2 linked regions of the Saccharobesus litoralis genome follow. The protein of the gene in region 2 binds, or shares a complex with, the protein of the main gene of each other region. Links are inferred from orthologs where the notes say so. Each region holds a gene or a part of one and is shown on either strand. Other genes may lie near its edges. The genes, in order: accD and accC.

Region 1 (3,223 bases), 2.6 Mb from region 2 along the record:
AACCTGCACGGTTTCTTCTACTGCTTTATCCTTTAATATACCGACAACAGCATAAACCTTAGCTTGAGGTTTGTTAACCAAGTACGCATTAAGCTGTTGTTTAATATATTCTGCCGCCTGTACGTTATGGCCTACATCAAGAATAACATCAGGTGAACGAGCAATAACCTGCCAACGCCCTGCTAAACTGAAACTTGATAAAGCTTGCTGCAATAGCTTTTTATCAAGAACAATATTTAATTTATTTAATGCAGCTAAGACAGTCGCGGCATTTTGTAGTGGCATGTGAGGCACAGGTAAATCAGAAAACGATTTGTCCGCCATGGTAAATTGCCAAACATCATTACTTTTCTGCCACTGATAATCGGTTAACGCGCAGGTTAAATCAACTTTTTGTTCATTAGCATGATCAAGTAAAGACTGCGGAGGTTCTAGATCGCCACATATAGCTAAACCTGAATGACGCATAATCCCAGCTTTTTCAAAACCAATTTTCTCTCGGGTATTACCTAACCAATCCATATGATCTAATGCCACCGTAGTCACAATAGCGAGGTCATTATCAACAATATTGGTTGCATCTAAACGGCCGCCTAAACCGACTTCTAGGATAACAAAATCGGGTTGTGCTTGTGCCAACAAAACTAAAGCCGCTAACGTACCCATTTCAAAGTAAGTTAAACTGATGTCACCACGGGCTTGTTCAACACATTCAAATGCTTGACAATGTTCCAGCTCGCTAAACCATTGATTATTCAGGGTCACTCGCTCACGATAATCGTTCATGTGAGGAGAGTTATAACAACCAACTTGATAACCGTGATGAGTCAAGACATGCTGTAATAAGCCACAAGTTGTACCTTTACCGTTGGTACCACCAACTAAAATTACCTGACTATTTGATAAATTCAGGTTTAAGCTTTGGTAAACACGCTTAATACGCTCAAGGCCAAGTTCGATATTGGCTGGATGGATGGATTCGAGATGGGACAGCCAAGCTGCTATGGAATTAAAACGCATAGCAGCTAGCAAAGTCACTAAAAATTAGGGATAAGCCCATAAATAATTAATATTGTTCTACCGAAGGTAAGTTCATCAGTTTGCTTAATACGCTTGCTAACTTATGACGCATTTCGCGACGGTCAACAATCATATCTATTGCACCTTTTTGCAATAAGAACTCACTGCGTTGAAAACCTTCTGGTAATTTTTCACGTACCGTCTGCTCAATAACACGAGGGCCAGCAAAACCAATTAATGCTTTAGGTTCGGCAACATTCACGTCGCCTAACATAGCTAAACTTGCTGATACACCGCCCATTGTCGGATCGGTTAATACTGAAATGTAAGGTAAACCTTTTTCACTCATTTTAGCTAACGCCGCACTGGTTTTAGCCATTTGCATAAGAGAGAACAAGGCTTCTTGCATACGCGCACCGCCACTTGCTGAAAAACAAATCAAAGGTAGATTTTCTTTTAAACACACCTCTGCTGCTTTTACAAACTTAGCACCAACCACTGACGCCATTGAACCACCCATAAAGGAGAATTCAAATGAACAGGCCACAACAGGTACACCTTTAACTTGACCACGCATAACAACTAACGCGTCTTTCTCGTCAGTTGATTTTTGAGCTGCGGTGATACGGTCTTTATATTTTTTTGAATCTTTAAATTTAAGTGCATCTTGCGGTTCAAGCTCAGCCGCTATTTCGGTTCTGTTTTCAGTGTCCAAAAAGCTTTCTAAACGCTTACGAGCACCAATACGCATGTGGTGACCACATTTAGGACAAACATTTAAGTTTTGCTCTAATTCAGCGTTATAAATAATGGCATTACAATCAGAACACTTAGCCCAAACACCTTCAGGCACATTCGCTTTTTTCTGAGCGCTGACATTGGTTTTAGGCAGAATTTTTTCAATCCAACTCATGGGTGATCTCTAACACAAATACAAGGAAATAACGGGGTTCTAATCTGTCTATATAATAATTAAGATGCCCCACGCAAAATTGTCGCTAATTAAAGCATAAAGCTCAGCAAATATTAACCTCAACTGGTCTAAACTGTAAAAATTCTATCTTATCTGTTTACTTTTTAACCTCACTTGGTTTCAAGCACTAATTATCAGCAAAAAATAAAGGACCCATTGGCACTTGAGGAATATTTAATTCATCCGGATAAAATACACGGACTAAATATAACCCATTGGGTTTAGCGGTAGCCGCCGCCAGTGTACGATCTTTACCCGCTAATAATTCACTAATCCAAGAGACTGGTTTTTCCGCACAGCCAATCACCAATAATGCCCCTACAATATTACGAACCATATGGTGTAAAAATGCATTAGCCTGTATATCAACTACAAGGTAATCACCATAGCGATTTACCCAACAATGGCTAACATGACGAAATGGTGTTTTAGATTCACAACTAGAAGAACGAAAGGCTGAAAAATCTTGCTCACCTAAAAATAATTGAGCCGCTTGATGCATTAAATGATGATCCAGCGGTTCATAAAACTGAGTCAAACCACTACGCAGTATCGCAGGTCGTTCGCGGCGATTGTAAATTATGTATCGATAACGTCGTGCTGTGGCACTGTATCTAGCATCAAAGTCAGGCGAAACGGGTTTTGCCCACTTTATCGCGATGTCATCCGGCAAATTGGAATTGGCACCCAATACCCAAGATTTCTCTAAACGCTCTACGGGAGAATCAAAATGAACAACCTGCCCTGTAGCATGAACACCAGCATCGGTACGCCCTGCACAAGTTAATTCCAATTGACTATTTGCAACGAGTGATAAAGCCTGCTCGACTTTATGCTCAACGCCTATAACCCCTGGCGTATATTGCTTTTGCCAACCAGAATAATTTGCACCATTGTATTCAATACCAACTGCGTAGCGCATAGAAAACCTTTAAGGGATGAAAATTGGCGGCTAGTATAAGACTCGCCGCCTGAAGTGCAACTTATTCGTCGATTTCTAACTGATCAAGTAACTTTGTTGCTTCGTCTCGCTGATTGGCGTCACCTTTTGCTATCACTTTTTCAAGCGCGGTAATAGCCCCATCAACATCATTTATTTCAATGTAAGCTCGCGCTAAATCAAGTTGTGATGTCATGCCTGACTCATTACCAAGATCAACATCAATTAATTCAATATTTTCTTTTTGAATAAATTCCTCTAACCCGACATCCATATCAGCAGGCTGATAA
Region 2 (3,238 bases):
GTGGCTCGTCATCGTCAACTATAGTTAACGTTTTTACTGACTACAAATTAACATGGAACAGCCCGTTAGCGTAACCCTTTACCTAGGATTAATTATCGTTTAGTACCAGATACTCGACACCAATCTTCTTGTTGAGCGACTGGGTCTAAGTCAAACCACTGGGCATATATCTCGCAAATTTGTTCTGCTTGGCTAGCAAGTATGCCTGATAGGGCTAACTTACCGCCAGGTTTTACATAATCGGTTATCACTTGTGCTAATTCACGTAGTGGTCCCGCTAAAATATTTGCTACGACGACGTCGGCTTGCAGATTGGGTTGGTTATTCGGTAAAAATAATTCGATTTTATCTTCAACTTGGTTACGTTTAGCGTTTTCTTTGGACGCTTCAATCGCTTGAGGGTCAATATCGATACCGACAACCCGTTGCGCTCCTAGTTTGAGTGCGGCAATAGCTAATATGCCTGAACCGCAGCCAAAATCGACCACGACTTGGTCATCTTGAATGTGGCTGTCTAGCCATTGTAAACATAAGCCTGTAGTTGGATGGGTGCCGGTACCAAAAGCTAAACCGGGATCGAGCAAGACATTAACGGCTTGTTCGTCAGGGACATCGCGCCACGATGGACAGATCCACAAACGCTCACCAAATTGCATAGGATGAAAGCTATCCATCCATTCGCGTACCCAGTCTTTATCTTCAAGCTGCTCTACTTTATAAAAACCTTTGCTGCCGGCATTGGATGCTTGTAAACGCAGTAAGATTTTATCAACATCGACTTCAGCATCATATAAACCCACTACGGTTGTCGCTTCCCACAATAAAAATTCGCCAGGCATAGGTTCGTAAATGGGGGTGTCTGCTGCATCAAGAAAGGTGACTGCTGCGGCGCCCGTGCCTGTCATATGGTCGGAAATGGCATCGGCTGATTCTTTATCTGTCGTGTAACGAACTTGGATCCAAGGCATGGCGGGTCTCGATTGGTGTTTAAAATTTTAAGGCGGGGATTTTAGCCTAAACTGGCTAAACAAAAAAGGCGACGCTTTAAATTACAAGCGACGCCTTTTGTCGGCAGATTACTGCCAAATCACAAGTCCAGAAAGGAAACTAGTGATCCATTCCGAGTTTTTTCTCTAAATAGTGGATATTGCTACCACCATTTTGGAAGTTCTCGTCATCCATTATCTTTTGTTGTAAAGGTACATTAACTTTAATACCTTCAACCACTAACTCGTCTAGTGCATTTTTCATACGGGCAATCGCAATACCGCGATTTTCGCCAAACGTAATCAGCTTACCAATCATAGAGTCGTAGTGAGGTGGTACTGTGTAACCCGCATAAATGTGCGAATCCCAGCGTACACCCATACCGCCTGGTGAATGGAAACGAGTGATTTTACCCGGTGAAGGAATAAAGCGCTCTGGATCTTCAGCGTTAATACGACATTCGATCGCATGGCCTTTAATTTTAATATCGTCTTGAGTTAACGATAATGGCTGGCCAGCGGCAATTTTTAATTGCTCTTTAATCAAGTCAACACCGGTAACCATTTCAGTAACTGGGTGCTCAACCTGAATACGCGTATTCATTTCGATAAAGTAGAATTCGCCGTTTTCGAATAAGAATTCGAACGTACCCGCACCACGATAACCAATTTCGATACAAGCACGCGTACAGCGTTCACCAATGAACTTACGCATTTCTTCAGTGATACCTGGCGCTGGCGCTTCTTCAACGACTTTTTGGTGACGACGTTGCATTGAACAGTCACGCTCGCCTAAGTGAATTGCGTTACCTTGGCCATCTGCTAATACTTGAACTTCAACGTGACGTGGGTTTTCAAGGAATTTTTCCATGTAAACCATGTCGTTGTTAAATGCAGCACCGGCTTCTGATTTCGTTAATTCAATTGACTCAATTAACTCAGCTTCAGAGCGCACAACACGCATACCACGACCACCACCACCACCGGCAGCTTTAACAATGATCGGATAACCAATACGCTTAGCGATTTGCTTGTTAGTTTGCGCATCTTCACCAAGTGGGCCATCAGAACCAGGTACACAAGGTACGCCAGCTTTTTTCATGGCTTTAATCGCTTCAACTTTGTCACCCATAATGCGAATTGAATCCGCTTTTGGACCAACAAAAATAAAGCCACTTTGTTCTACTTGCTCGGCAAAATCAGCATTTTCTGATAAGAAACCATAGCCGGGGTGAATAGCCACGGCATCGGTGACTTCAGCCGCCGCAATAATGCGAGGAATATTTAAATAGCTGTCGATTGAAGGTGCTTTACCAATACAAATGGTTTCGTCAGCCAACAAAACGTGCTTTAACTCTTTATCGGCTTGCGAGTGAACCGCAACCGTTTTAATACCGAGCTCTTTACACGCGCGTAAAATACGCAACGCGATCTCGCCTCGGTTTGCAATGACTAGTTTATCTAACATAGTAAGCCGACCTTATTATTCGATTTCGAATAGTGGTTGGTCGAATTCTAATGCGTCGCCGTTTTGCGCGAAGATAGTCTTAATTGTACCGGCTTTGTCTGCAGTGATTTCGTTCATCATTTTCATTGCTTCAACGATACACAATGTTTGACCTACAGATACTTGAGCACCAACTTCTACGAAAGAAGGAGCGTCTGGCTTAGGAGATGAGTAGTAAGTACCAACCATAGGTGATTTAACTACGTGACCAGTTGGGCCTGCTGGAGCTGCAGGCGCAGCTTCTGCTGGAGCCGTAGGTGCTGCGGCCGGTGCTGCTACTGGAGCCGCAACCGCTGCTACTGGAGCTGCAACCGCTGCTACTGGAGCCGCACGGCTAATGCGTACAGACTCTTCACCTTCAGTGATCTCTAATTCAGAGATACCTGATTCTTCAACTAGTTCGATTAATTTTTTAACTTTACGAATGTCCATAGCCATAGTGGTTATTCTCTCTTGTAATAAAAGTTATTCTGCTTTGGATAAAAACTCATGTGCTGATTGCAGCGCATAGCTGTAACCGGCAATGCCCAAACCGCAAATTACGCCTTGGGCAACGTCTGAAAAATAGGAATGGTGGCGAAATGCTTCGCGCTTGTGCACGTTGGATATGTGCACTTCAATAAAAGGAATATCAACCGCTAAAATAGCATCACGCAACGCCACACTTTGGTGGGTAAAGGCCGCTGGGTTGATAATAATAAAGTCAACTTGTTGAAATGCAGCGTGAATGCGCTCAATTAGCTCA

What was found.
Region 1: the proteins of accC (region 2) and accD are in contact, whole or in part, in a solved structure (PDB 8UXZ), measured with the Escherichia coli proteins. The link is inferred for Saccharobesus litoralis from one-to-one orthologs.

What each region holds. Positions count from the first base shown.
Region 1 is NZ_CP026604.1:3,841,126-3,844,348, reverse strand. What follows is about bases 1-2,893. They hold accD (acetyl-CoA carboxylase, carboxyltransferase subunit beta), read right to left. Parts: upstream 1,934-2,893; coding sequence 1,067-1,933; downstream 1-1,066. Other genes in these bases: truA (tRNA pseudouridine(38-40) synthase TruA), read right to left, coding at 2,121-2,893; folC (bifunctional tetrahydrofolate synthase/dihydrofolate synthase), read right to left, coding at 1-1,020. In the rest of the region: more of truA, read right to left, coding at 2,894-2,915; C2869_RS22685 (FimV/HubP family polar landmark protein), read right to left, coding at 2,977-3,223.
Region 2 is NZ_CP026604.1:1,261,357-1,264,594, reverse strand. The notes cover bases 282-3,189. They hold accC (acetyl-CoA carboxylase biotin carboxylase subunit), read right to left. Parts: upstream 2,455-3,189; coding sequence 1,108-2,454; downstream 282-1,107. Other genes in these bases: aroQ (type II 3-dehydroquinate dehydratase), read right to left, coding at 2,959-3,189; accB (acetyl-CoA carboxylase biotin carboxyl carrier protein), read right to left, coding at 2,470-2,925; prmA (50S ribosomal protein L11 methyltransferase), read right to left, coding at 282-968. Outside these bases: more of prmA, read right to left, coding at 93-281; more of aroQ, read right to left, coding at 3,190-3,238. UniProt on the Escherichia coli protein: This protein is a component of the acetyl coenzyme A carboxylase complex; first, biotin carboxylase catalyzes the carboxylation of the carrier protein and then the transcarboxylase transfers the carboxyl group to form malonyl-CoA.